Regions from separate parts of the Streptomyces incarnatus genome, predicted to be linked through region 1. Evidence: riboswitches for the same ligand, from Rfam matches in the RefSeq annotation. Region 1 holds a riboswitch; each other region holds the start of a gene.

The links. A riboswitch is a leader RNA that binds a small molecule or an ion and turns the genes downstream of it on or off. The one in region 1 is predicted to bind cyclic di-AMP.
Region 2: it holds a riboswitch for cyclic di-AMP, as region 1 does, so the genes downstream of both, ABB07_RS20380 (M23 family metallopeptidase) here and ABB07_RS33110 (C40 family peptidase) in region 1, are expected to answer to the same signal.
Region 3: it holds a riboswitch for cyclic di-AMP, as region 1 does, so the genes downstream of both, ABB07_RS15150 (C40 family peptidase) here and ABB07_RS33110 (C40 family peptidase) in region 1, are expected to answer to the same signal.
Region 4: it holds a riboswitch for cyclic di-AMP, as region 1 does, so the genes downstream of both, ABB07_RS09860 (M23 family metallopeptidase) here and ABB07_RS33110 (C40 family peptidase) in region 1, are expected to answer to the same signal.

What each region holds. Positions count from the first base shown of each region.
Region 1 covers NZ_CP011497.1:7,292,792-7,299,904, forward strand. Annotated here, with positions in the region: gene bioB (biotin synthase BioB) at 1-134, opposite strand, end outside; gene ABB07_RS33080 (8-amino-7-oxononanoate synthase) at 282-1,409, shown strand; gene ABB07_RS33085 (DUF397 domain-containing protein) at 1,476-1,697, opposite strand; gene ABB07_RS33090 (helix-turn-helix domain-containing protein) at 1,707-2,567, opposite strand; gene ABB07_RS33095 (ATP-binding protein) at 2,782-3,240, shown strand; gene ABB07_RS33100 (LysR family transcriptional regulator) at 3,403-4,326, opposite strand; gene ABB07_RS33105 (LysE family translocator) at 4,410-5,027, shown strand; gene ABB07_RS33110 (C40 family peptidase) at 5,035-5,508, opposite strand; cyclic di-AMP (ydaO/yuaA leader) riboswitch at 5,512-5,665, opposite strand; gene ABB07_RS33115 (hypothetical protein) at 6,085-6,390, opposite strand; gene ABB07_RS33120 (ATP-dependent Clp protease proteolytic subunit) at 6,398-7,033, opposite strand.
Region 2 covers NZ_CP011497.1:4,530,378-4,537,490, reverse strand. Annotated here, with positions in the region: gene ABB07_RS20385 (aldo/keto reductase) at 87-1,031, opposite strand; gene ABB07_RS20380 (M23 family metallopeptidase) at 1,102-2,127, opposite strand; cyclic di-AMP (ydaO/yuaA leader) riboswitch at 2,137-2,283, opposite strand; tRNA gene ABB07_RS20375 (tRNA-Met) at 2,584-2,657, shown strand; gene ABB07_RS20370 (dihydrofolate reductase family protein) at 2,729-3,862, opposite strand; gene ABB07_RS20365 (MarR family winged helix-turn-helix transcriptional regulator) at 3,925-4,434, shown strand; gene ABB07_RS20360 (GTP cyclohydrolase II) at 4,576-5,208, shown strand; gene ABB07_RS20355 (MFS transporter) at 5,328-7,082, opposite strand; gene ABB07_RS20350 (NADPH-dependent FMN reductase) at 7,099-7,113, opposite strand, start outside.
Region 3 covers NZ_CP011497.1:3,425,442-3,432,554, reverse strand. Annotated here, with positions in the region: gene ABB07_RS15165 (hypothetical protein) at 309-848, shown strand; gene ABB07_RS15160 (hypothetical protein) at 943-1,296, shown strand; gene ABB07_RS15155 (SLAC1 family transporter) at 1,300-2,265, opposite strand; gene ABB07_RS15150 (C40 family peptidase) at 2,635-3,810, opposite strand; cyclic di-AMP (ydaO/yuaA leader) riboswitch at 3,818-3,987, opposite strand; gene pcrA (DNA helicase PcrA) at 4,199-6,691, shown strand; gene ABB07_RS15140 (M23 family metallopeptidase) at 6,774-7,113, opposite strand, start outside.
Region 4 covers NZ_CP011497.1:2,227,991-2,235,103, reverse strand. Annotated here, with positions in the region: gene ABB07_RS09875 (DNA gyrase/topoisomerase IV subunit A) at 1-2,323, opposite strand, end outside; gene ABB07_RS09870 (M16 family metallopeptidase) at 2,631-4,025, shown strand; gene ABB07_RS09865 (M16 family metallopeptidase) at 4,022-5,410, shown strand; cyclic di-AMP (ydaO/yuaA leader) riboswitch at 5,657-5,820, shown strand; gene ABB07_RS09860 (M23 family metallopeptidase) at 5,833-6,585, shown strand; gene ABB07_RS09855 (GntR family transcriptional regulator) at 6,784-7,113, shown strand, end outside.

The sequences.
Region 1 (7,113 bases):
CGGCGCACCTTTCCGGCCGCGGCCACCACATCGAGCACGTCGTCGTCGGAGGTGGCCAGCACGGCGAGCGCTTCCTCGCGGGTCGGCAGCTCGCGCCGCAGCCCCTTGTCCACCAGCGTGTTCAGCAGGTCCATGAGGCCTGATCCTGTCCTACGGGACCGCCCCGGGCCAAGGAGAGTTCGCACAACGAAGGCGGATCACCGTGTGGGTATTGCCACACCGTGGGTGACCGGTAGTGCCGCTAGTGTCTGTCCGCTACCTACAAAAGCCCCGGAGGACCCATGGCGTTCGGCTGGATCGACGAGCAGGCCGAGGCGCGCCGCCGCGCCGGACTCGTACGCACCCTGCGCCCGCGCCCCGCCGAGTCAGCCCTGCTGGATCTGGCGAGCAACGACTACCTGGGCCTCGCCCACCATCCCGAGGTCACCGAGGGGGCCGTGCGGGCCGCCCGGACCTGGGGCGGCGGCTCGACCGGCTCCCGGCTCGTCACCGGCACCACCGAGCTGCACACCGAGCTGGAGCGCGAACTGGCCGCCTTCTGCGGTTTCGAGGCGGCGCTGGTGTTCTCCTCCGGTTACGCCGCCAACCTGGCCGCGGTCACCACGCTCGGCCCGCACGGCTCGCTGATCGTCTCCGACGCCGGCAACCACGCCTCCCTCATCGACGGCTGCCGGCTGGCGCGGGGCGAGCGGCAGGTCGTCGGGCACGCCGATCCGGAGGCGGTGCGCAAGGCCCTGGCCACCCACCAGGGACCGGCGATCGCCGTCTCCGACACGGTGTTCTCGGTCGACGGCGACCGGGCCCCGCTGGCCGGGCTGGCCGAGGCGTGCCGGGAGCACGGCGCGGGACTGGTCGTGGACGACGCGCACGGGCTCGGGGTGCTGGGCGACGGCGGCCGGGGCGCTCCGTACGCGGCCGGTCTTTCGGGTGCCGAGGACGTGGTGGTCACGGCCACTCTCTCCAAGTCGCTGGGCAGTCAGGGCGGAGTGGTGCTCGGCCCGGCGCGGGTGATCGACCACCTGGTCAACGCGGCCCGGACCTTCATCTTCGACACCGGCCTCGCCCCGGCGGCGGCCGGCGCCGCGCTCGCGGCACTGCGGCTGCTCGTCCGCGAGCCGGAGCGTGCGGCGCGGGCCCGCGCGGTGGCGGCGGACCTGCACGCACGGCTGACCGCCGCGGGTCTGGAAGCGGTGCGTCCGGACGCCGCGGTGGTCTCCGTGCGGGCTCCGTCCCCGGAGCAGGCCGTGCGCTGGGCGGCCGACTGCCGTACCGCGGGGCTCGCCGTGGGCTGTTTCCGTCCTCCTTCCGTGCCCGACGGCATCTCACGGCTGCGGCTGACGGCCCGCGCGGACCTGTCCGGGGCCGAGATCGAACGCGCTGTACGGGTGATCGGCGAAACGCGACCATGAGTCGGCGTGACACGGCCGTGCTTCAACCTTGGATGGCTATGAGTGACCGGTCGAGATCGGTTCTGATCAGAGAGTGCTGAGGAAACCGGACCAGCTCCCGGCGGAGAAGAGCAGCGCGGGTCCGGCCGGGTTCTTGGAGTCGCGCACGGCGAGCAGTCCGGCCCCGGGGCCGGAGCGCGGCCGGGCCGTCTCCACGCAGTTGTTGGCTCCCGTGCTGTAGCTGCTGCGCAACCAGCGCACGTCGTGCAGGTCGGTACTGGCAGGGACGTTCCGAGGCAGAGCTGACATGGTGCCTCCTTACGCGCCGTCACCTATCCCGGCGATGTAGTCCAACGTGTCCTCGGGTGAAAGGGCGTGCATCCGAAGGGTGTCGAAGGCCTCCGCGTAGGCCATGAGGTCTTCTTTCCGTTCGAGGTAGAGGCTACTCGTCAACTGGTCGAGAACAACCACGTCCAGATCAGAAGTGCTCGGAAATGACAAGATAACGAAAGGCCCGGTGAGGCCGACATGCGCTCCGGCGCTGAACGGCAGTACCTGGAGCCGGACTTGGGGCAGCCGGGCCGCCTCCATCAGCCGCTCCAGCTGCCGGGTCATGACCTCGGGGCCGCCGACCTCGCGCCGCAGCACCGCCTCGTCCAGCACCGCGCTCAGCTCCAGCGGGGGGTCGGCGCGGAGCACGTCCTGCCTGGCCAGCCGTACCTCGACCAGCGCGTCCAGACCCTCCTCGTCCAGGTCCGACACGGCCGCCCGGGTCACCGCACGGGCGTACTCGGGCGTCTGCAGCAGGCCGGGTACGACCGTGGTCTCCAGGGTGCGCATCGTGCTGGCCTGCGACTCCAGGCTGATGAAGTCCCGGTACGCGGGCGGCAGCACCCCGCGGTAGGCGTGCCACCAGCGGTGCCGGTCGCCCGTACCGTCCGAGCCCGCCAGCATCAGCAGCAACTCGCGCAGCTGTCCGTCGCGTACCTCGTAGGCGTCGAGGAGTAACCGCACATCGGCTGGTTTCACACCACTGGCCCCGGTCTCGATACGGCTGACTTTCGACTGGTGCCAGCCGACCAGCCGGGCCGCATCACCGCTCGTGAGCCCAGCACCGGTGCGCAGCGTGCGCAGTTCGGCGCCCAGTTTGCGGCGGCGCACGGCCGGCCCGTTCTGCATGGGCTCCTCCTTACTCCTTCCGGGCCGCCCAAATACGGTCTCGCGTCGTAGAGTTCACCGCTTTGGGCGACAGATATATGCATATCTTGGTGGATCGCTCCCCGTGACCGGCCCCGTGATGGCAGTCTGACGAGCAAGCACCAGTCCGGGACCGTACTCGAACCATCCGGCTCCGTGTCGGACTGCGGTCCCGTGGGAAAGGGACGACGTCGCCATGGCAGACCATCTGGAAGCATCCGTCACTCTGCCGAGCGATCCCGCCTCGGTCTCCGCGGCCCGCACGTATGTCGTGGGCACGCTCGCGGAGTGGGGCCTGCCGTCGGACACCGAGACGGCCGACACCGTGCGGCTCATCGTCTCCGAACTCGCCACGAACGCCGTACAGCACACCTTCGGTCAGTCACCCACCTTCACGGTCGACATCGCGCTGGACCGTGACGAACATCTGCGCATCGGCGTCACGGACAGTCACCCGCGCTTTCCGAAGAGACTGCCCGCCGCCGTCCAGCAGGACAACGGCCGCGGCATGGTCATCATCCGCTGGCTCACCGCGGAGTGCGGGGGCAGACTCCGTGTCCGCCCCACCCGCGAGGGTGGCAAGACGGTCTCCATCGAACTCCCGTGGATCATCCCGGCCGAGCCGGTTCCCGCGGCGGGACCACAGGAGCCGTAGCCCTCCGGACAGGGGCGCGGGCGCGTGGTGCTGGTGCTCTCACCGCGTGCCGCATCGAGGAGGACGGGGTGACGACACACGAGGGTGCCCGAGGGAGCAAGGCAAGGTCACCCCGGTACGGCAGGACAACACCGAAGGCCCCGGGACGGCCCGCTCGGGCGCTCAAGCTCCCGGCGAGCGGCCCGCTCGGCCGAAGGCTCCTCGGAGCAGTGCGCGGAAGGCGTCCGCGGCCGGCGTGGATTCGTCCGGGCGGTAGGCCACGGAGATGGTGCGGTGCAGGCGGCCCGCTTCCAGGGGGCGTACGCCGACCGGTGTGGAGGCCGTGCGGGCCACCATCTCGGGGACGACGGCCACGCCGAGCCCGGCGCTGACGAGGGCGCAGACCACGGCGTATCCCGGGGTCGGTACCAGCAGGGCCGGTGTGGCGCCCGCCTCGGACAGCAGCGCCTCGATGTCCCGGCGGGCCGGATGGTGCGGCGCCATGCTGATCAGCGGCTGTCCTGCCAGCTCGGCCAGGGGCAGCCGGGACGAGGTGCTGCTCAGGGCGTGTCCGGGCGCGGTCACCAGCACCAGCTCCTCCACCAGGACCGGCTCCAGACGCACCGACGACGGCACCGGGGAGCGCTCGGCCGGGTGGTAGGTGTGGGTCAGCGCCAGGTCCACCTCGCCGGCCGCCACCGCCGTGACCCCGGTCGGCGGATCGTAGTCCGCGACCGACAGCGTCACGTCCGGGTGGGCCCGGCGGAACGCGCTCAGCGCCGGTGGCAGCAGATGCACCCCTGCGGTCGGGAAGGTGCCGAGCCGCAGCGCGCCGCCGGTGAGACCGGTCAGCCGGGCCAGCTCGTGCCGGGCCTGTTCCAGCTCGTCCAGCACCCGCCGGGCCCGGGCCACCAGCACCTCGCCCGCCTCGGTCAGCCGCGCCCCGCGATGGTGCCGCACCAGCAGCGCGGTACCCGCCTCCCGCTCCAGCTTGGCCAGTTGCTGGGAGAGGGCGGGCGGCGTGTAGCCGAGCCGGTCGGCGGCCCGGGTGATGGAGCCGGCCTCCGCGACGGCCACCAGTGCGGCCAGCCGGGTGGGGTCGTACATGGGACCAGCCTAAAGCATTGCTTCAGGCTCACCCAGAAAAGCCGAAATACCTGCTGAAGGCTCTGCCAAGGCAGTCTGGGCACATGGACGGACAGCTCATCGCCTTCACCGGTATCGCCGCCGGTCTGGTCGCCATGCCGGGCGCCGACTTCACCGTGGTCGTACGCAACGCGCTGGTCTCACGCCGGGCCGGCGCGGTCTGCGGGCTCGGTATCGCGGGCGGACTCCTGGTGCACACCACCCTGGCGGTGGCCGGTGTCGCGGCGGTGCTGGTGGCCGTGCCCGCGCTGTTCCGGGCGCTGCAACTGCTGGGCGGCGCCTATGTGCTGCACCTCGGGGTGCGCACGCTGTGGTCGCTGCGGGGAGCCGTCCAGTCGCCGAAGGACACGGCGGCCGAGCCGGCGCACCCGCTCCGGCAGGGCTTCGTCACCAACGTCCTCAATCCGAAGGCCTCGCTGACCTTCCTCAGCCTGCTGCCGCAGTTCGTGCCCGCCGGGAGCCCCGCGCTGCCCCGGACCCTGCTGCTCGCGCTCATCGTGTGCGCGCTGGCGCTGGTGTGGTTCCAGGTGGTCGCGCTGCTGGTGGACCGGCTGGGCGGATGGCTGCGCCGGCCCCGGGCCGCCCGTGGGCTCCAGGCGGGCACCGGGGTGGCGCTGACGGTGCTGGGAGCGGCCCTGCTGCTGGAGCCGCTCCTGCCCTGACGGCGGGTCAGCTGACCCGGCCGTACCAGACGCTCGACGTCCAGATCTTCTCGAGCCGGACCACGGAACCGGTCCTCGGGGCGTGCCAGATCTTGTTGTGCCCGGCGTAGATGCCGACGTGGTAGACGTTCGAGCCGTAGTGGAAGAACACCAGGTCACCAGCCCTGCGATGGCTGGCGGAGATGTGGTTCGTCCGGTTGTACTGCTGCGCGGCGGTCCGCGGCAGGGTCTTGCCCGCCTTCTTGAACGAGTAGAGCGTCAGCCCCGAGCAGTCGAACCTGCGCGGCCCGGTGGCCCCGTACTGGTACGGGGACCCCTTCTTCGAGGCCGCGACCTGCAGTGCTTTGGTCGCGAGGGTCGCGGCCGAGGCATCGGTGGCGAGCCCGGGGACCGCGATCGAGCCGCCGACGGCGGCGAGGGTGAGGGCCGAGGCCGTGCCGGCCCGGACCATGAGCGACGGGACACGATTAGGCGCAGTCATGCGCAACCCTTCGTCAGCCGCCTGTGAAGGATGACCTGTCGGATTCGGGCTGGCGAAGTTGCCCGGCCGCGTTGCCGCGGCTTCACCCCAAGGGTTGCTCGGAACGTCCGGCCGTCTGCGACGTGCAGACGAACATCCGTTCCGGCGACCCGTCTTGCCTGGGTCCTCCACTCCTGCCGATCCACTCCTGTCGACCGGTCATCCGGGACGGCGGCAGGACTCGGCGTCCGCCCGGACCGCCCCGCCGCGGTGGCGGGGGCTTGTCGTCGGACGGGATCTTCGCCCACACCGGTCCGAAAATCCCAATGCATCCGTGGATTTGTGGTGTTACTCACCACTCGCCCGTTCGGGTGGACAGTGTTCTGTTCGAGGCGCCGTCAGATCCCCGACGTAGCCCCCGACCTGGGAAGAAGCGCTTTCTCGGGAACGGCGGACACACGCTGGGCGCAAGTCGGGAGGCTCGTAGAATGATCGGGATATACACCGGTCGGCGGTACGTCGTTCGGGCCGTTTCAACTCCGGCGAGGGCGGCTCCTGTCGACACCCGGGCCGCGTCAGGCCGGTCCGGCGTCCGGATCAGCCGACACCGTCGGGCGGGAGCGCGACGCGCGCGGTACGGCGTTCGCCGTCCAGCACCCGCAAGGCCCGTGCCAGCGTGTCCCCGTGCAGCTCCGTCTCGCCCCGCCGGTGCATCAACGCGAGGGCGTCACGCAGCTCTGCGGCCTTGCGTGCCAGGGCCTGGGCGGCGCGCAGCCCGTGATAGGTGTCCCCGCCGTGCGCGGGGTTGATGCGGCCCAGCAGGTCGGCGGCCTCGAGATAACGGTCGATCAGATCGCCCTCGGCACGCGTGAGTGCGGGCAGTGGCGGCAGCTCCGGCAGCATCGGCGGCTCACCTCGCGTCCGGTGCGCCGGGGGTGCTCCGCCGGCCGGGCACGACGGCGTCGACCAGGCCGTAGGCCACCGCCCCGGCGGCGTCGAGGACCAGGTCCCGCTCCAGATCGCGCCGCACCTGCTCGGCCGTGCGCCCGGTGTGCCGTGCCAGCATCTCCTCCGCCACCGTGCGCATCCGGGCCAACTCCTCGGCCTGGATGAGCAGATCGCTGAACTGACCCTGCATCGGTTCCGGGAGCTGCGGCTGCTCGATCACCATGCGGGCGCCCGGCAGGGTGAACCGCTTGCCCGGCGTGCCGGCCGCGAGCAGCAGCGCGGCGTGAGAGGCGGCCTGTCCCAGGCAGTAGGTCGCCACGTCGCAACTGACGTAGCGCATCGTGTCGTAGACCGCCGTCAGCGCGCTGAACGTGCCGCCGGGGGAGTTGACGTACAGCGTGATGTCCCGCTCCGGGGCGGCGTGTTCGAGGTACATGAACTGCGCCATCACGTCGTTCGCCGCCGTGTCGTCCAGCGCGGTACCGAGGAAGACGATCCGGTCCTCGAAGAGCTTGCCGTAGGGATCGAGCGTGCGGGCACCGCTGCCGGTGCGCTCGGTGAACTCGGGCAGGACATGACGGGCGGACGCTCGGGACATGGGACACCCCTTCTCATCGCACGGAGCCCGGCGGGCTCGGCTTCTGTAAAAAATGTACAGGACGTACCTGACGTACGATG
Region 2 (7,113 bases), 2.8 Mb from region 1:
ATCAAGCCCCGGCAGGCAGATCAAGCCGCAGCAGGGAGATCAAGCCGCGGCGGGGAGATCGGGCGGAGCTTGCGGCTGGCGAAGGGTCAGGCCGACGCCTCTGTCAGCTTCCGCACTTCCTCCTCCGTCAGGGTCAGGCCCACCACGTCCAGGAGGGCCGGGAGCTGGTCCACCGTGCGGGCCGAGGCGATCGGGGCCGTGACCGTCGGCTGGGCCGCGAGCCAGGCGAGGGCGACCCTGGCGACGGGGGCGTCATGGGCGGCGGCGATCTCGTCCAGGGCCGCCAGGACCCGCTGGCCGCGCTCGGACTCCGCGTACCCCTGGGCCCGGCTCGCACGGGCGCTGTCGACCTTGGTGCCGGGGCGGTACTTGCCGGTCAGGAAGCCCGAGGCGAGGGAGAAGTAGGGCACCGCGGACAGGCCTTCCTTGGCGACCAGGTCCTGCAGCGGGCCCTCGTAGGTGTCGCGGGAGACCAGGTTGTAGTGGGGCTGGAGGGCGACATAGCGGGCCAGGCCCTCGCGGTCGGAGAAGTCCAGGGAGGCCTTCAGGCGCTCGGGGCTGATGTTCGAGGCGGCGATGTGGCGGACCTTGCCCGCCTTCACCAGCTCGTCCAGCGCGCCGATGATCTCCTCGACCGGGACCTCGGGCTTGTCGAAGTGGGTGTAGTAGAGGTCGATGTGGTCGGTGTCCAGGCGGCGCAGGGAGGCGTCGGCGGCCGCCTTGATGTTGGCAGCGGACAGGCCCTGGTACTCGGGGTGCTGGCTGACCTTGGTGGCGATGACGACGTCGTCGCGGTTGCCGCGGGCCTTGACCCACTTGCTGATGATCGTCTCGGACTCGCCGCCCTTGTGGCCGTCGATCCAGGCGGAGTAGGAGTCGGCGGTGTCGATGAAGTTGCCGCCGGCCGCCGTGTAGGCGTCGAGGACGGCGAAGGAGGTCTCCTCGTCGGCGGTCCAGCCGAAGACGTTGCCGCCCAGGCAGAGCGGGAAGACCTGGAGGTCGGAGGAGCCGAGTGTGCGCAGAGAGGTCATGCCCCAAGTCAACGCCGACGGTGGATCATCCCATTCCACCGTCGGCGCCGGATTCACACGAATGCCACGGTCAGGGGTTGAGCCCCTTGTCGCGCAGCCACGGCGCCGGGTCGATGGCGGTGGCCTGGCCGTTCGGGTGGACCTCCAGGTGCAGGTGCGGGCCGGTGACGTTGCCGGTGGCGCCGACGCGGCCGATGACCTGGCCGGTGGAGACCTTCTGCCCCACGGAGACGTTGATCGAGGACTGGTGGCAGAACCACAGCTCGGTGCCGTCGTCCAGGGTGATGACGGTGCGGTAGCCGTAGGCGCCGGCCCAGCCGGCCTGGGTGACCGTGCCGCTGTGGACGGCCTTGATGAGGGTGCCGGTGGGGGCGGCGAAGTCGAGGCCGGTGTGGTAGCCGGAGGACCACATCGCGCCGGGCTGCCCGAAGGTGCCGGTGATCGTGTACGAGACGACCGGCAGCGTGTACTGCTTGGCCAGCTCGGCCAGCCGCTTGGCCTCGGCGGCCTTCTTGGCGTCGGCCTCCGCCTTCTCCTTGGCGGCGGTGGCCTGGGCGGCGGCCTCCTTCTCCGCCTTGGCGGCCGCGGCGGCGGTCTGCTGGTCGGCCGCGGCGATCGTGGCGGCGATGGCCTTGGTGTCGGCCTGGCCCTTCTGCTGCTCGGCCTGGGCCATGATCCGGTTGCGCAGGGCCTCGCCCGCGCTGCCGCTGTCCCCGCTGTCGGTGGTCACGCCGACCTTGCTGAGACCGGTGGCGGTGGCCTGGTGCGCGTCGGAGGAGCCGCCGAAGATGTGCTCGACGGAGTCCAGGTCCGGCAGGGATATGGAGACCGGCGGCTTGCCGGTGTTGGCGCTGGCCATGCCGCCCGCGCCGACCGCGGCGATCACGCCGACGCCGAGGACGGTGGAGCTGCGCGCGAAGCCGCCGCGCTGCTTGCTGACGCGGTGCCGGCCCCGGGCCGCGGCGACGGAGTCCTCGGTGGGGTTCCACTCCTCCCAGGGCCCCTCCTCGGCGCGGTAGGCGCCGTAGCCGAAGGTCTCCGGCTGGGCTTGCGAGGGCACGAACGGGGCTTCTGGGGCGGGCCGGTTGGACGCCACTCGGGCGTACTCCTTTCCTTCCTCCGCCTACCGGGTTAGCTGACGGGTTCGGAGCAGGAAGGTCTCCTACGCGCGTATACCAACTGCGGCATTCGCGCGATTCACCCCAAGGTGGTGGTTCCCCGGTTCCCTCGCGGGATTCGGCGCGTGCGCACGGAGCCGCCTCTTGTGACGGCTGGGACGACCGCGCTGCGTTATCGAACGTTAATAGACCTGCCAGTCACTTTCCAAGCCGTTCGGCTTGATCATTAACGTTTTCCGGCCCGGACTTACCGGCCAGGACCACGGCAAAACGGGCGAGTTGGCCGCAGTTCAGGAGTCTCGGCGTTTTTGATGGTGTCTCAGATGTTATGCGGAGGGCTGTCGTCCGGTCACCCTCCGTGAAGACGATCAACCACCCCGGGAAAGTGGGTGTGCATGCTGCCCTGAGCATGGGGTACTCTGGAGTCACAACGACGCGGGGTGGAGCAGCTCGGTAGCTCGCTGGGCTCATAACCCAGAGGTCGCAGGTTCAAATCCTGTCCCCGCTACTGAAGACTCAGGGCCTGGAATCCACTGGATTCCAGGCCCTGAGTGTTTCCCGGCCCGGCCGGGCCGGGCATCAGCCCAGCAGGTGCCTGTTCGGCGCCTTGGCGAGTTCCGCCAGCTCAGGCAGTACGACCACCTCGGCACCTCCCTTGACCAGGACCCCCGTCCCGTCGGCCCCCGCCACGAACGTGTCCGGCTCCTGCCACGCCGTGACCACCCTGCGCACCCCCGCCCGCAGAATCAGCTCGGCGCAGGGTGCCGGGCGGGAGGCCCGCCGGGCGCAGGGCTCCAGGCTGCTGTAGACCGTGGCACCGGCCAGCCGGGGATCCGCCGGGTCGAGCTTCGCGAGCGCCGCCTCCTCCGCGTGGACCACCGGGTCCTCACCCTCCCGCGAATGCCCCCGGGCCAGCTCGGTGCCGTCTTCGGCCACGACGACCGCCCCGACGCTGAAGGCCGTCCGCGAGGGCGGACACAGCGCGGCCAGTTCGCACGCCGTGCGCAACCAGTGACGGTCGGCCGCGGCGGGCAGCGGGCCGGTGCCGGGGGCCGTGGGCTCATAGCGCATGAGGACGACGTCCTCGATCCTGCGGGTCTCGGTCAGGCGCAGCCGGCCGGCCTGGTAGCCGCCGGGGCCGAACAGGCGGGGTGCGGCCGGGTCGCCGACGAACAGCGGGGCGAGGACCAGCTGGAGCTCGTCGGCGAGGCCCAGCCGCAGCAGCTGGGTGTGGACCGTGCCGCCGCCCTCGACCATCAGCCGCTCGACGCCGCGCACGTCGTGCAGGTGGGTCAGCAGCGCCCGCCAGTCGAGCTCGGGGCCCAGCGGCACGATGCCGGCGGTGCCGCCGACGCGTCCGGCCGCCCGCTCGGCGCCCTCGTCGGTCGTGTAGACGAGCTTCTCGCCGCCGGTGTGCCAGAAGGCGGCGCCGGGGTCGAGGTCGCCGCCGGCGGTGACGGTGACCTTCAGCGGGTACTCCGGCCGGCCCGCCCGCACCCGCGCCGCGCGGCGCTCGGCGGAGTTGACCAGCAGCCGCGGGTTGTCGGCGCGGATCGTGCCGGCGCCGACCAGGATGGCGTCGACGGAGGCCCGTACCGCGTCGACCCGGTCGAAGTCGGCCGGACTGGACAGCAGGAGCCGGTCCGGGCCGGTGTCGTCCAGGTAGCCATCGAGGGAGACGGCGGCGGACAGCAGCACGTACGGGTACGACATCGGCGCGGTCTCCCTGCGAGGCGAGTCTTGGTTCAAGTTTGAAACAAACTTACACTGGCGGCATGACGACCCGCTGGCTCAGCCCCGAGGAGCAGCGCGCCTGGCGCGCGTACCTGGCCGCGACGCACCTCCTGGAGGACGCGATCGACCGACAGCTCCAGCAGGACGCCGGCATGCCGCACCTGTTCTACTCCGTGCTGGCCAACCTCTCCGAGGCGCCCGACCGGCGGCTGCGGATGACCGACCTCGCCGAGTCCCTGAAGATCACGCGCAGTCGGCTGACGTACGCGGTGACCCGGCTGGAGCGGGACGGGCTGGTGCGCCGGGAGGACTGCCGCTGGGACAAGCGCAGCAGCATCGCCGTGCTGACGGACGAGGGGCTGGCCGTACTGCAGCGTACGGCGCCCGGGCATGTCGAGACCGTGCGCGCCACCCTGTTCGACCGGCTCACGCCGGAGCAGGTGGGCCAGCTGGAGGAGATCTGCGCGGGGATCGCGCGCGGGCTGCAGGGCGACGGTGGCGAGTCCGGCACGGAGGACGTGCCCTGGCGGCGGCGTTCGTCCTGTTCGTGACCGGCCCCCTGATCGGATCGCCTGACCACCCCTGAGTGGATCACCTCAATCCGATTGCTTTAACTTTTAAGCATGGGGTAGGGTCCCCTGCGTACCGCTGCTTCAAAACTGAAGCACATGCCCGCACCCGGAGGGACCCGCATGCCCGACACCCCCGCCGCCACGCCGCGCGCCCGCGTCCGGGTACCGCTGCGCTTCCACGACGGCTACAGCGTCGACGCCGAACTCGTCACCTTCCACGGCCTGGCCGACGGCCAGGAGCACGTCGCCGTTGTCCTCGGCGACCCCACCCCCGGCACCGTCCCGCTGGTGCGCCTGCACTCCGAGTGCCTGACCGGGGACGTCTTCGGCTCGGCCCGCTGCGACTGCGGACCCCAGCTGCGCGAGGCGGTCGAGCGCATCGCCGACCGCGGCGGCGTCCTGCTCTACCTCCGCCAGGAGGGCCGCGGCATCGGTCTCTACAACAAGCTCGACGCCTACGCCCTGCAGGACCAGGGCCTCGACACCTACGAGGCGAACGCCGCGCTCGGCCTGCCGGAGGACGCCCGCGACTACACGGCCGCCGCGCAGATGCTCGCCGCCCTCGGCATCGGGGAGCTGGACCTGCTGTCCAACAACCCCGACAAGGCCGAGCAGTTGCGCGCACTGGGCGCGGTGGTACGGGACCGGGTGCCGACCGGTGTCTTCACCACGGCCCACAACGTGCGCTACCTGCGCGCGAAGGTCCTCCAGACCCGGCACACGCTGCCGCTGGCCGAGCTGAGCGTGGGCTGAGCCCGCCGGCGGGGCGGGGACCGAACGCCGCCCGTCGGCGGGGGCCGGGGGACCGATCACCACCCGTCGACCGGGCCCGGGGGACCGATCACCACCCGTCGACCGGGCCCCTTGACCGATCACCGCCTCTGGGCGGCGCCGTCACCGCGGCCGCCGACGGCCCGGGAGGGCCAGCGCCGGGAGGGCCGCCAGGGCCAGCAGGGTCGCCGCGACGGCGTCGCGGTGCGGAAGCCGGACGGGTGCGTGCCCGCACTGCCCAGCACCACCGACAGCACGGCCGTGCCGACGGACGCGCCCAGCTGGGAGTTGATGCTCAGCGCGGTGCTCGCCGCGGCGAGCCGCTCCGCGGGCAGGCCCCGGCTCGCCGTGGTCATCGTCGGCATCAGGACCATGCCGGTGCCGACGCCCATCACCATGGCCGACGCGACCATCCGCCAGGGGGCGATCCCGGGCACGCCCACCTGCCACGCCGTCAGCGCCATCCCGAGGGCGGCCACCGCGATCCCGGCCCCGACCAGCCGGCGCGGAGCCGTCCTGTCGATCCGTCGCGCCGCGATCTGCATCGTCGTACCGACGACGAGACCGACCGGCGCGCCCAGCAGTCCGGCCGCCGTGGCGCTCAGGCCCCGCTCCTGCTGCCAGTACAGCGGGCCGAGCAGCATCGAGCCGAAGTAGCCGCAGGTGAACAGGGCGAGCGTGCCGACGCCTGCGGCGAAGGTACGGTCGCGCAGCAGCCGCAGGTCCAGCAGCGGAGCGGACGTGGTGAGCGCCCGGCGTACGAAGGCCGCGACGAGGGCCGCGCCGACGAGCACCGGCACGAGGGCACCGGACGCGGTGAGGTCACCACGCTCGCCGCCCCGGGCGAGGCCGTAGAGGAGCAGGGCGAGGCCGGGGGACAGCATCAGCAGGCCGGGGAGGTCCAGGCGGGTGGGGGGTGTCAGGGTGCCGGTGGGAGGTGCGGTGCCGGTGGTCACGGTGCCGGCGGGTGTCACGGTGCCGACGGGCGTCCCAGCCCCGGCGGTCCTGCTGGACACGGCCGTACTCTCGGTTCCGGCCGTGCTACCGATCGCCACCGGCCTCCCGGCACCGGCCGTACTCTCGGTGCCGGAGGTCCTCTCGGTTCCGGCGGTCCTCTCGGTCCCGGCGGTCGTCCCGGTCCCGGACGACGTCCCACCGATCGCCCCCGTCCTCCCGGCCCCGGCGATCCTCCCGGCCTCAGGCGGGCTGCCGGCCCCCGGCGCGCTCCCGGCCCCCGGCGTCGGTGCGTCCGCGGGCAGCAGGCGTAGCGCGAGGGTCAGGGCCAGGGCGCCGACGGGCAGGTTGACCAGGAAGATCCAGTGCCAGGAGGCGGCGTCGAGGAGCCAGCCGCCGAGTACCGGCCCGGCGACCGGCCCGACCAGGATGGGCAGCCCCGCGACGGCCATCGCGCGGCCGAGCCTGGACCGGTCGGCGGCGCCCATCACCATGGCCATGCCGACCGGCTGCAGCAGCCCGCCGCCGAGCCCCTGGACCGCGCGGAAGGCGATGAGGCTGCCCGCGTCCCAGGCGCAGGCGGCGAGCAGCGAGCCGAGGGTGAAGAGGGTGAGCGCGGTCAGATAGGTGCGCTTGGCGCCGATCCGGGCCATGGCCCAGGCGGCGGTCGGGATGACGGCGGCCAGGGCCAGCGTGTACGCCGTGGTGGTCCACTGGATGGTCTCCAGTGAGGCGCCGAAGGACTGCGAGAGCCGGCGCAGCGCGACGTTGACGATCGTCATGTCGAGCACCGCCATCACCATGCCGACGACCGTGACGGCCAGGATGCGGTTCAGGGCGGTGGCCGGGCCCGGTGCCGGGCGGGCCGGGGCCGCCGCGGTGGGCGCGGTCGTACGCATCATTTCCCCCTCCCCGCCCTCAGCCGACGTACGG
Region 3 (7,113 bases), 3.9 Mb from region 1:
GCAGCGTGGTGACCGAAGCGCGCAAAGCGGGACGCGCAGGAGGCGTGAGGTGCTATGGGGCGCATATATGCAAGATCGCCCGCGTGCTCGCCGGCCGCTGCGGCCGGGGTCGGTGAACCCAGCCCGTTCGCCATCGAATCCAGCCGTTGCGGCGAGGCGCACGGTTCCGTCAGCCCCATCGTCCCGGAGGATGACGGCCCTTCCGCCGTCTGACCGATCCCGCCGCACAGGCCTCGTGCAGGCGGCTCATCCGCGTCCGCCGCGCAGGCTGACGCCAAAGCATCGGGAGGCGCGTGAGCATGAGTCCCATGAGCATTCAGCCGTCCGCCACTCCCGCCACACCCTCGCCGACGCCACCCCGCTGGGCCGTCCGGGCCGCACACCTGACCACCGTGGTGGTCCTGCCGAGCGGTCTCTGGCGCATCGCCTTGGTGCTCGGATGTCCCGCCGGTTACACAGAGACGGGCTTCAGGACCTTCGACACGTTCGGGGCCAAGGTGTGGATGCTGACGCTCAGCGTGCTCTGCGAGCTCGCCGCCTTGCTGACGATCGGCCTGGTGCGGCCGTGGGGCGAGGTTGTCCCGCACTGGATACCGCTGATCGGAGGGCGGAGGGTTCGTCCCATGGCCGCCGTCGTCCCTGCCGCCCTCGGCGCTGCGATCCTGACCGTGATCTGGGCCGATGTCCCCTGGTGGTGGACGTATGCGCACGAGGACATGACACCCACCGGAAACCTGGTCGTCGGCATTCTCTACCAGCCGTTGGTGCTCTGGGGCCCACTGACCGCGGCCGTCACGATCTCCTACTACCGCCGCCGCTGCGTCCGGGTTCAGCCGGTCGACGGTTGAGCCGGCCGTTCTTCATGGGCCGACGGCTGACGCCGGACTTCTACGGCACCCTGCCGTCTCTGGGGCTGCTGCCGACGAATTAGGCTCCGGGCCCATGGACGCACTCATCCATCTCTTCGTCGGCCTGCACATCATCGGCATCGCCGCGCTGCTCGGCGGTTTCCTCACCCAGATGAAGGCGATGGGCCAGGGCACGGCCCAGTTCGTGCCCGGGATGCTGCACGGCGCGCTGACCATGCTGGTCACCGGTGTGGCCCTGGTCGGCCTCAACCAGGCCGACGACCACCACGTCAACACCATCAAGATCGGCGTCAAGCTGGCCCTGCTGATCGTGATCCTCGGGCTGGTCTACGTGAAGCGTGACGAGGAGAGGATCGACAAGGGCATGTTCGGAGTGGTCGGCGCGCTGACCACGGCGAACATCTTCATCGCCGTCCTGTGGACCTGACGGTCATCCGTCCCTGCCGCCGGCGCGGGCCGCGAGCACCGCACCGGCGGCGACCGCGAGCCACACCACCGCCGCCGCCCACAGCAGCACCCGTCCCGGCCGGTTGAGCCACGGGACGCCGAGGGCGGTCGCGACGGCCAGCGTCGCCACCGCCGTCATCCCCATCGGGAACACCGTCGCCCACCGCAGCTCGTGGTAGCCGGGCCGGGGCCGCGCCGCCTCGGCGGCCAGCAGTACGACGTACCCGACCAGGTCCAGCACGAGCAGCACGACTGTCATATTGCGCAGCACGCTCCGTTCGCCGTTGTCCCACAGGTACATGCCCGTGTCCCCGGCGACCATCAGGTTGGCCCCCGCCAGCGCCGAGATCGCCAGTGCACCGCCCGCGATCCAGTGGTCGCCCGCCCCCTGAAGCACCTGCCGTGCGTCGAAGTGGGCCAGCGCCAGGCCGTAGAGCACCAGCCCCAGCCAGAACAGCACCAGCGCGGTGTGCGCGAGCCATGCCGTGCGCTCGGCCGCGGCCAGCGTGGCGGCCAGTACGGCGAGCCCCTCCGTGGCCACACAGCAAAGGAACACCGAGCCCGCCATGCGCGGCCTCCAGTGCCGTACGACCAGGACCAGCAGCACCGGCCAGAGCAGCGCCGCGAGCGCCAGCAGCGCCTCGGCGGGGGTCTGCCGGCCCAGCGCGGAGATCCGGGTGCCGAGCACCGTGGTCGCGGCGACGGAGGTGAGCGCGCCAGGGCTCGCCGACTCGGACACCCAGCGCCGCCGCTCGCCGACCAGCCGCACAGCGAAGTCGGCGGCCAGCGCGGCCCAGGCGACACACGCCATCGCCAGCACGACCCGGGAGACCGTCTCGGCGCCGGTCATGTGCAGCCCCACCGACAGCACGCCGGTCGCCATCACGGCGGCCCCTGCCGCGGGGGGCCGCCCCGCCCACCACGCGAGCAGACCTGAGATGCCGGGCATGCGCCCGATGCTAGGGAGCCGAGGGGCCCCGGCCCGGAAGGGCACGCGCGCGTGGAGACCAAAAACGCCGGTACGCGCGCGTGGGCGGGACTCAGCGACCCGTGCCGGGAGGAGCAGGGCGCCGGGCACTCCGCGCATGGCGCGGGCGGGGCTCAGCGACCGTGCCGGGAGGAGCAGGGCGCCGGGCACTTCGCGCATGGCGCGGGCGCATCCGGCGCCCTCGGCGCGGATCCCATGACTCCCAACCCCCGCACGCCCACGCGCGCGTGGGCGTGGAATGCTGCGGCACCGTGCCTGGACATGCAAGGCGGTGGCACGCACGCGTGCAGCGGGACGGACCGGGGCCCGCGCCCGGGTCACGAGGGGCGGTCAGCCCGGGCGGACCACGCTGTGGATGATCGACTCGCCGCCGTAGTAGATCGACTCCTCGCGGACGTACGCGCCCGGCTTGGGGGCGTGGATCATCATGCCGTTGCCTATGTAGACGCCGACGTGGCTGATGTCGTCGTAGAAGAAGATCAGGTCGCCCGGCCGCGCGTCGGCGAGCGAGACCGTGGTACCCGCATTGACCTGGTCGTACGTGGTGCGCGGAAGCGTGACGCCGGCGGCCTTCCAGGCGGCCTGGGTGAGGCCCGAGCAGTCGTAGGAGTCGGGCCCGGTGGCGCCCCACACATACGGCTTGCCGATCTGCGCGCGGGCGAAGGCGATCGCATTCTCGGCCTTCGTGTCGTACGAGCCGGATGTGGACCCGGTCGAGCCGGATCCCGTCGAACCGGAGGCGGACCCCGACCCCGACCCCGTGGACGAGGACGACGACGAGCCGGCCTGCTGCCGGGCCGCCTGCTGCTTGGCCAGCTCGGCCGCCTTGCGGGCCGCCTCCTGCTGCTTCTCCCGCTCGATGGCGGCCAGCCGCGCCTTCTCCTGGGCCGTCAGCTGCGACAGCAGCTCGCGCGCCGAGGCGAGTTTCCTCTGCACGGTGGCCTTGGCGGTCTGCAGGTCGTGCTGTGAGTCGGTCAGCGTCTGGAGGCTCTCCGCGGCCTCCCGGCGCTTCTTCATGGTCGCGGCCTGCTCGCCGATGTAGTCGTCGACCGCGCTCTTCTCCCGCGAGGTCAGCCGGTTCATCAGCTGGGTCTGGTCGAAGTAGTCCTGCGGGTCGTTCGCCAGCAGGAAGGTGGCCGTGCCGGGAGCGGCGGTGCCGGTGCGGTACTGGGCCGCGGCGAAGGATCCCAGCTCCTCACGGGCCGTGTTGAGGCGTGCGGTGCGCCGGGCGACCTCGTCGCGCAGGGCGTCGGCGCGGCTCCGCTGTTTGCCGGTGCGCTCCTTGGCCGCGTCGTACTTCTCGGTGGCCGACTCCGCCTGGCGGTAGAGGTCGTCGACCTTCTTCTCGACCTCTTCCAGGCTCGGCTTGGCGTGATCGGTTCTCGGGGCGGCCTCGGCGGTCTGCGAGAACACCGCCATGGAGGTGAGGGCGGCGGTGGCGAGGGCGGGGGTGCGGAGACCGGCTCCGGTGGTTCCGCCGGGGCGCGGCTTGCGGTGCGACGCCAAGGGAGGCGACTCCTTCCAATGGGCCGCCTACCGGGTTAGCTGTCGGGTTCGGGCGGCGGTTCGGAAGGGTTGCCCTACGGCGTCGTCCCGGGCGGGAGTCGGCCGATTCACCCCAGGATCGGTGGGTCCCCGGCTCCGGGCACCACGCGGGCGCACCGGACTCGGCGGAGGCCGCGCACGCGGCCTGACGGCAACCTAGCCAACTGGTGTGACTAGTGTGAAGGTTGGTGCGTGATATGTCCGATACATTTTCGTGATCTGGCGCTGAAATCACGTTCCCGTCATCGGCCGATTCCGCACGGTGAGTGGCTTTCCCGGGCGGGCTTCGGCGGCCATCTTCCCGGGACGGCGACCGGTTGTCGGTGGGGCACCCTAGACTCGGAGAGCGATGAGCAGCCTCTTTGACGACAGCTTCCTGGCGGACCTCCAGGCCCCTCGCGGGCACGAGGAGGAGCCCCCGCCGCCGCCCGAGGACGATCACGCTCCGGAGCCGCTTCCGGACGATCTGTTCGGCGGGAAGTTCGACATGCCGCCGGACCGGGACACCCACTACCGCGACGGCGCGCCCCGCCCCGCGATCGACTCGGCGGCGCTGCTGGAGGGGCTGAACGACAACCAGCGCGCGGCGGTCGTGCACGCCGGCTCCCCGCTGCTCATCGTCGCCGGCGCCGGCTCCGGCAAGACCCGCGTGCTCACCCACCGCATCGCGTACCTGCTCGCCGAGCGGCATGTGCACCCCGGCCAGATCCTCGCGATCACCTTCACCAACAAGGCCGCGGGCGAGATGAAGGAGCGCGTCGAGCACCTCGTCGGCCCGCGCGCGAACGTGATGTGGGTGATGACCTTCCACAGCGCGTGCGTGCGCATCCTGCGCCGCGAGTCGAAGAAGCTCGGCTTCACGTCGTCGTTCTCGATCTACGACGCCGCCGACAGCAAGCGTCTGATGGCCCTGGTCTGCCGCGACCTGGACCTCGACCCGAAGCGCTTCCCGCCGAAGTCCTTCAGCGCGAAGATCAGCAATCTGAAGAACGAGCTGATCGACGAGGAGGACTTCGCCGCCCAGGCCACCGACGGCTTCGAGAAGACCCTCGCCCAGGCCTACGCGCTCTACCAGTCGCGGCTCCGCGAGGCCAACGCGCTCGACTTCGACGACCTGATCATGACGACGGTCAACCTGCTGCGCGCCTTCCCGGACGTCGCCGAGCACTACCGCCGCCGCTTCCGGCACGTCCTGGTCGACGAGTACCAGGACACCAACCACGCCCAGTACGCACTCGTACGGGAACTCGTCGGCACGGCAGAGCGCCCCGCCGACGAGGGCGACACCCCGACCGGCGAGTACGACATCCCGCCGGCCGAGCTGTGCGTCGTGGGTGACGCCGACCAGTCGATCTACGCCTTCCGGGGCGCGACCATCCGCAACATCCTCCAGTTCGAGGAGGACTACGCGGACGCGACGACGATCCTGCTGGAGCAGAACTACCGCTCCACGCAGACCATCCTGTCCGCGGCCAACGCGGTCATCGAGCGCAACGAGTCCCGCCGCCCGAAGAACCTGTGGACCAACGCCGGGCAGGGAGCGCGGATCACCGGTTACGTCGCGGACACCGAGCACGACGAGGCCCAGTTCGTCGCCGACGAGATAGACCGCCTGGTCGACGCGGGCGAGGCCAGGGCGGGCGACGTCGCCGTCTTCTACCGCACCAACGCGCAGTCCCGTGTCTTCGAAGAGGTCTTCATCCGCGTCGGCCTGCCCTACAAGGTCGTCGGCGGCGTCCGCTTCTACGAACGCAAGGAGGTCCGGGACGTCCTCGCCTACCTGCGCGTCCTCGCCAACCCGGAGGACTCGGTGCCGCTGCGCCGCATCCTCAACGTGCCCAAGCGGGGCATCGGTGAGCGCGCGGAGGCGATGATCGACGCCCTCGCCCAGCGCGAGAGGATCAGCTTCCCGCAGGCGCTCAAGCGCGTGGACGAGGCGTACGGCATGGCCGCGCGCTCCACCAACGCCGTCAAGCGGTTCAACACGCTGATGGAGGACCTGCGTACGATCGTGGAGTCCGGAGCCGGTCCGGCCACCGTCCTGGAGGCCGTGCTCGAACGGACCGGGTATCTGGCCGAACTGCAGACCTCCACCGACCCGCAGGACGAGACCCGCATCGAGAACCTCCAGGAACTCGCGGCGGTGGCCCTGGAGTTCGAGCAGGAGCGCGGTGAGGGCGAGTCGGTGGGGCTGGCCGACTTCCTGGAGCAGGTGGCCCTGGTCGCCGACTCCGACCAGATCCCCGACGAGGACGAGGACGGCTCCGGAGTCATCACCCTGATGACCCTGCACACCGCCAAGGGCCTGGAGTTCCCGGTCGTCTTCCTGACCGGCATGGAGGACGGCGTCTTCCCGCACATGCGCGCCCTCGGCCAGACCAAGGAGCTGGAGGAGGAGCGCCGCCTGGCGTACGTCGGCATCACGCGCGCGCGGGAGCGGCTCTACCTCACGCGGTCGGCCATGCGCAGCGCCTGGGGCCAGCCGTCGTACAACCCGCCCTCCCGCTTCCTGGAGGAGATCCCGCCCACCCATGTGGACTGGAAGCGGACGGGAGCGACGGCACCGGTCTCGTCCGGTCCCGCGTCCGGGATCGCGGCCTCGCTGTCCTCGACCCGCTCGCGTTCCTCGGCGTCGGGCGCGTCCGGGTTCGCCACCCGGCGCACCTCGGAGAAGCCGGTGGTCGCCCTGGCCGTCGGGGACCGGGTCACCCACGACCAGTTCGGGCTCGGCACGGTCGTCGCCGTGAAGGGCACGGGTGCGAACGCGGAGGCGACGATCGACTTCGGCGACGCCAAGCCGAAGCGGCTGCTGCTGCGGTACGCGCCGGTGGAGAAGCTGTAAGCCGAAGGGGCCCTCGCCGGAACAGCGCGGGCCCCTTCCGGCATTCCTACGCCCCTGGCATTCCTACGCCGACGCGGGATTCCTACGTCGGGTCGAGGCCGTGGCTCCGCAGCCACGGCAGCGGGTCTATGGCCGCCCCGCCCGCGGGTCGTACCTCGAAGTGCAGGTGCGGGCCGGTGGAGTTGCCGGAGTTGCCGGAGTAGGCGATCGGATCGCCGGCCTTGACGACCGTCCCGGAGGCGACGCGGTAGCTGGACAGATGGCAGTACCAGGTCTGCGTACCGTCCTTCGCCGTCACGATCATCATGTTGCCGTAGGCGCTGTTCCACTTGGTGGTGACCGTGCCGTCGGTGGCGGCCATCACCGTGGTGCCGTAGGCGACGGGGAAGTCGATGCCCGTGTGCACGGACATCCAGTTCACG
Region 4 (7,113 bases), 5.1 Mb from region 1:
AGGCCAGCGACAGGCAGTCCTCGCCCTTCAGGAACCGCTGGCAGCGCACACCGCCCGTGGCCCGGCCCTTGCGCGGGAACTGGTCGAACGGGGTCAGCTTGGCGGTCGTCTGCACCGAGTCGTCCAGCGTGCCGCGCGAGCCCGCGACCGTGAACACCACCGCGTCGGCCGCCGGGTCGACCGCCGTGAAGGAGATGACCTTGGCGCCCTCGGTGAGCTTGATGCCCGCCATACCGCCGGCCGGGCGGCCCTGCGGGCGCACGATGGACGCCTGGAAGCGCAGCAACTGGGCGTCGTCCGTGATGAAGACCAGGTCCTCCTCACCGGTGCGCAGCTCCACCGCGCCGACGATCCGGTCGCCCTCCTTCAGCGTGATGACCTCCAACTCCTCCTTGTTGGACGGGTAGTCGGGCACCACGCGCTTGACCACACCCTGCTCGGTGCCGAGCGCCAGGCCCGGGGACGACTCGTCCAGCGTGGTCAGGCAGACCACCGTCTCGTCGTCCTCCAGGGAGACGAACTCGGCCAGCGGCGCCCCTCCGGAGAGGTTGGGCGCGGCCGCGGTCTCCGGCAGCTGGGGCAGGTCGACCACGTTGATCCGCAGCAGCCGGCCCGACGAGGTCACCGCGCCGATCTCACCGCGCGCGGTCGCCGGAACCGCGGAGACGATCACGTCGTGCTTGACGCGCTTGGCGCCGGCCTGATCCGGGAACGGCTCGGCGGTCGCCGTCCGGGCCAGCAGACCCGTCGAGGACAGCAGCACCCGGCACGGGTCGTCGGCCACCTGCAGCGGCACCGCGGCCACCGGGGCGCCCGCGGACTCCAGCAGCACCGTACGCCGGTCGGTGCCGAACTTCTTCGCCACGTCGGCCAGTTCGGCCGAGACCAGCTTGCGCAGCTCGGCGTCGGACTCCAGGATCCGGGTCAGCTCCTCGATCTCCGCGGTGAGCCGGTCCCGCTCCGCCTCCAGCTCGATCCGGTCGTACTTGGTGAGCCGGCGCAGCGGCGTGTCGAGGATGTACTGCGTCTGCACCTCGCTCAGCGAGAAGCGCCGCATCAGGCGCTCCTTGGCCTGCGCGGAGTTGTCGCTGGACCGGATCAGCCGGATGACCTCATCGATGTCCACCAGCGCGGTCAGCAGGCCCTCGACCAGGTGCAGCCGGTCGCGCCTCTTGCCGCGGCGGAACTCGCTGCGGCGCCGGACCACGTCGAAGCGGTGGTCGAGGTAGACCTCCAGCAGCTCCTTCAGGCCCAGGGTGAGCGGCTGGCCGTCCACCAGGGCGACGTTGTTGATGCCGAAGGACTCCTCCATCGGGGTCAGCTTGTACAGCTGCTCCAGGACCGCCTCCGGCACGAAGCCGTTCTTGATCTCGATGACCAGGCGCAGGCCGTGCTCGCGGTCGGTGAGGTCCTTGACGTCGGCGATGCCCTGGATCTTCTTCGCGTTGACCAGATCCTTGATCTTCGCGATGACCTTCTCGGGGCCGACCGTGAAGGGCAGCTCGGTGACGACCAGGCCCTTGCGGCGGGCGGTCACGGTCTCGACCGAGACCGTCGCGCGCATCCTGAAGGTGCCGCGGCCCGTCGCGTACGCGTCCCGGATGCCGTCCAGGCCGACGATCCGGCCGCCGGTGGGCAGGTCCGGGCCCGGAACGTGCTTCATCAGCGCGTCCAGGTCCGCGTTCGGGTGCCTGATCAGGTGGCGGGCGGCCGCGACGACCTCGCGCAGGTTGTGCGGCGGCATGTTCGTCGCCATGCCGACCGCGATGCCCGAGGAGCCGTTGACCAGCAGGTTCGGGAAGGCGGCGGGCAGCGCCACCGGCTCGCGCTCCTGGCCGTCGTAGTTCGGCGCGAAGTCGACCGTGTCCTCGTCGATCGACTCGGTCATCAGGCTCGTCGCCTCGGCCTGCCGGCACTCGGTGTACCGCATGGCGGCCGGCGGGTCGTCGTTGCCCAGCGAGCCGAAGTTGCCGTGGCCGTCGACGAGCGGCACGCGCATGGAGAACGGCTGGGCCATGCGCACCAGGGCGTCGTAGATCGACGCGTCGCCGTGCGGGTGCAGCTTGCCCATGACCTCGCCGACGACGCGCGCGCACTTCACGTAGCCGCGGTCGGGGCGCAGGCCCATCTCGTTCATCTGGTACACGATCCGGCGGTGCACCGGCTTGAGGCCGTCACGGGCGTCCGGCAGGGCGCGCGAGTAGATGACCGAGTACGCGTACTCGAGGTAGGAGCCACGCATCTCGTCCACGACGTCGATGTCGAGGATCCTCTCCTCGAACGAATCGTCGGGCGGCGGGGTCTTCGTGCTGCGGCGGGCCATCGCTGCCGGCTCCTTGCTACTGAAGCGTTTGATGGATCTGACGCGGACCATTGTGGACCGCGGCACTGACAACCCGGGCCATGGCCCGGTCCTCCACGGTCCGCCCGGCACCGCGAGGCACGCCGGACCGGCACCGCACCGTGCCCGCCGGCCGTCCCGCGGGCACGCGAGTCGCAGGTTACGGGATCCGCTGTGGGCGTACGTCAAGCCGGAACTCGGCCGAGGTCCCGCACCGTTTGCATACAGTGGCAGGAACGGCAGGAAAACCGCGGTTTCCACAACCGCCTCCGCTCGCGAAGGGACGTACATGCCCATGGGTCACACGACCACAGCCGAGGCAGGCTCCGGGGGCCTGACAGCGACCGAGCACCGCCTGGCCAACGGTCTGCGCGTGGTGCTCTCCGAGGACCACCTGACCCCGGTGGCGGCGGTCTGCCTCTGGTACGACGTCGGCTCCCGCCACGAAGTCAAGGGACGTACCGGCCTGGCTCACCTTTTCGAGCACCTGATGTTCCAGGGCTCCGGACAGGTCAAGGGCAACGGTCACTTCGAGCTGGTGCAGGGCGCCGGCGGCTCGCTCAACGGCACCACCAGTTTCGAGCGCACCAACTACTTCGAGACCATGCCCGCCCACCAGCTGGAGCTCGCCCTCTGGCTGGAGGCCGACCGCATGGGCTCGCTGCTGGCCGCCCTGGACGACGAGTCCATGGAGAACCAGCGGGACGTCGTCAAGAACGAGCGCCGCCAGCGCTACGACAACGTGCCCTACGGCACCGCCTTCGAGCGGCTGACCGCCCTGTCGTACCCGGAGGGCCACCCCTACCACCACACGCCGATCGGCTCGATGGCGGACCTGGACGCGGCCACCCTGGAGGACGCCCGCCAGTTCTTCCGCACCTACTACGCGCCGAACAACGCGGTGCTCTCCGTGGTCGGCGACATCGACCCCAGGCAGACCCTCGCCTGGATCGAGAAGTACTTCGGGTCGATCCCGGCCCACGACGGCAAGCCCGCCCCCCGCGACGGCTCGCTGCCGGAGGTCATCGGCGAGCAGAAGCGCGAGGTCGTCGTCGAGGAGGTCCCGGCGCGCGCCCTGATGGCCGCCTACCGGCTCCCGCACGACGGCACGCGCGCGTGCGACGCCGCCGACCTGGCCCTGACCATCCTCGGCGGCGGCGAGTCCTCCCGCCTGTACAACCGGCTGGTGCGCCGCGACCGTACGGCCGTCGCGGCCGGCTTCGGCCTGCTGCGCCTGGCCGGCGCGCCCTCCATGGGCTGGCTGGACGTGAAGACGTCCGGTGACGTCGAGGTCCCGGTCATCGAGACCGCCATCGACGAGGAGCTGGCCCGGTTCGCCGAGGAGGGCCCCACGCCGGAGGAGATGGAGCGCGCCCAGGCCCAGTTGGAGCGCGAGTGGCTGGACCGGCTCGGCACGGTCGCCGGCCGCGCCGACGAACTGTGCCGGTACGCCGTCCTGTTCGGCGACCCGCAGCTCGCCCTCACCGCAGTCAAGCGCGTCCTGGAGGTGACCCCGCAGGAGGTCCAGGAGGTCGCCCAGGCCCGTCTGCGCCCCGACAACCGCGCGGTCCTGGTCTACGAACCGAAGTCCCCGGAGCAGGCCCCGGACGCCGACGTGCCCGAGGACCCGGAGCAGGAAGCCACCGTAGAGGCCGGTAACGAGAACGAGGAGACGGCCAAGTGACCGAGCTCGCCACCATGGACTTCCACCCCCAGCCGCAGCCCGGCGAGGCCAGGCCGTGGGCGTTCCCGGCCCCCGAGCGGGCCGCGCTCGACAACGGCCTGACCGTGCTGCGCTGCCACCGCCCCGGCCAGCAGGTCGTCGCCGTAGAGGTGCTGCTGGACGCGCCCCTGGACGCCGAGCCGGCCGGCCTGGACGGCGTCGCCACGATCATGGCGCGGGCCTTCTCCGAGGGCACCGACAAGCACTCCGCCGAGGAGTTCGCCGCCGAGCTGGAGCGCGCGGGCGCCACCCTGGACGCGCACGCCGACCACCCCGGCGTCCGGCTCAGCCTGGAGGTCCCGGCCTCCCGCCTGGCCAAGGGCCTCGGCCTGCTCGCCGACGCGCTGCGCGCGCCCGCCTTCGCCGACAGCGAGGTCGAGCGCCTCGTCCGCAACCGCCTGGACGAGATCCCGCACGAGCTGGCCAACCCCTCCCGCCGGGCCGCGAAGGAGCTCTCCAAGGAGCTGTTCCCGGTGGCCTCGCGCATGTCGCGCCCGCGCCAGGGCACCGAGGAGACGGTCGAGAAGATCGACGCCGCCGCCGTACGCGCCTTCTACGGCCGGCACGTACGCCCGGCCACGGCCACCGCGGTCGTGGTCGGCGACCTCACCGGGGTCGACCTGGACGCGCTGCTCGGCGACACCCTCGGCGCCTGGACCGGCACCCCGGGCGAGCCGCGGCCCGTGCCGCCGGTGACCGCCGACGACACCGGGCGCGTGGTCATCGTGGACCGGCCCGGCGCCGTGCAGACGCAGCTGCTCATCGGCCGCGTCGGCCCCGACCGGCACGACCGCGTGTGGCCCGCCCAGGTGCTCGGCACCTACTGCCTCGGCGGCACCCTCACCTCCAGGCTGGACCGCGTCCTGCGCGAGGAGAAGGGCTACACCTACGGTGTGCGCTCCTTCGGCCAGGTCCTCCGGTCCGCGCCGGACGGCACGGGCGCCGCGATGCTCGCCATCAGCGGCTCCGTGGACACCCCGAACACCGGCCCCGCGCTGGAGGACCTGTGGAAGGTGCTGCGCACCCTCGCGGCGGACGGCCTGACCGACGCCGAGCGGGACGTGGCCGTGCAGAACCTCGTGGGGGTGGCACCGCTGAAGTACGAGACCGCGGCCGCCGTCGCGAGCACACTCGCCGACCAGGTCGAGCAGCACCTGCCCGACGACTTCCAGGCGACGCTGTATCAGCAGCTGGCCGCGACGGGCACGGTGGAGGCCACCGCGGCCGTCGTCAACGCCTTCCCGGTGGACCGCCTGGTGACCGTCCTCGTCGGTGACGCCGCCCAGATCAAGGCGCCGGTCGAGGCGCTCGGCATCGGTGAAGTGACCGTGGTGGCGGCCGAGTAGAGCGGGCCGCCGCGGCGGCCGGGCACGCCCGAGCGGACGCACGCGCGCGTGGGGCCCTGACGGTCTACGGACCGTCAGGGCCCCTGTTGTTCCACTCCCTTCCCCAGATGCCCGATTTGAGGCGGAGGTTGCCCGTCTGCCCTGTGGGATGCGCTACAAAAGCCCGGATCCGTTTGGGAATCCGAAGCGGGCTTCCGTAGCGTCGTCCGGGCTGTTCGTCAGGCAGTGCGCCGCACCCGCGGCACCGGACAGCCATCGCCGAGTCCCCGTACGGCGCGAGCCAGGGGAGCCGGGGACCCACGCAGTCCCTGGGGTGAATCGGGCGCCCGCGCGAGCCGCGAGGGGGCCCGTAGGAGACCTTCCTGCTCCGAACCCGTCAGCTAACCCGGTAGGCGAGAGGGAAGGAAAGGACCAGCCACTCCATGGCGTTCATGTGCGCCACCGGGAAGCACCGCAAGCCCGGCCGGGTCAAGCGCACCACCGCTCAGGCGGCGGGCATCGCGGCCCTCACCACCACCGGTGTCATCGGCACCCTCGCCGCCTCCCCGGCGCTCGCCGCCGAGAACGCCGGGAACGGCGTGGAGCAGACCGGCCTCACGCCGGTCCTCACCGTGAGCGACGACGTCGCCGAGCACATCGACGCGCAGGCCACCGCGCAGAAGAAGGCCGCCGAGCAGAAGGCGGCCGAGGAGGCCGCGGCCAGGAAGGCGAAGGAGGAGCGCGAGGCCAGGGCCCGCGCCGCCCGCGAGGCCGAGCGCAAGCGCCTGAACGCCTTCGTCGCCCCGATAGCCGACTCCTACGTCTCCACCGGCTACCAGGCCAGCAGCTCCCTGTGGTCCTCCGGCCACCACACGGGCATCGACTTCCACGCCGCGACCGGCACCCCCGTCCACGCGGTCGGCTCCGGCACCGTCGTCTCCACCGGCTGGGGTGGCGCGTACGGCAACCAGATCGTGATCCGGATGGCCGACGGCATGTACACCCAGTACGGCCACCTGTCGTCCATCGGCGTCTCGGTGGGCCAGCGGGTCGTCCCGGGCCAGCGGATCGGCCTGTCCGGCGCGACCGGCAACACCACCGGCCCGCACCTGCACTTCGAGGCCCGTACGACCCCCGACTACGGCTCGGACGTCGACCCCGTCGCCTACCTCCGCAAGCACGGCGTGAACGTCTGACGCCGCACCGCGCGGCATCCGGCGCCCCGGCTCACCGAGCCGGGGCTTTCGCCGTTTTCCGCGGTGTCCGGCGGACCCTGTGACCAAAAAATATCCATGGATTCCGGCCCGCCGTCGGAAATTCCGGCTCATTGGAATAGAGTCACGGAACACGCGTCCATCGTCGACGTTTCACGGGGATTAAGGCGGAGGTCGGTCATGCGTATTCCGGCGCACTCGGTGTGCACGGCCATCCGGGACGACATCGTCGCGGGTGTCTACGAGCGCGGTGGCCGGCTGACCGAGGAAGTCCTGGCCCGCCGCTACGGCGTCTCGCGCGTCCCCGTCCGCGAGGCCCTGCGCACCCTGGAGGCCGAGGGCTTCGTGGTGACCCGCCGGCACGCGGGCGCGTGCGTGGCCGAGCCGACCGAGCAGGAGGCGGCCGACCTGCTGGAGATGCGCATGCTGCTGGAGCCGCTCGGCGCCGCCCGGGCCGCCCAGCGGCGCACCGAGGCCCATCTGAAGGTGCTGCGCGGTCTCGTCAGGCTG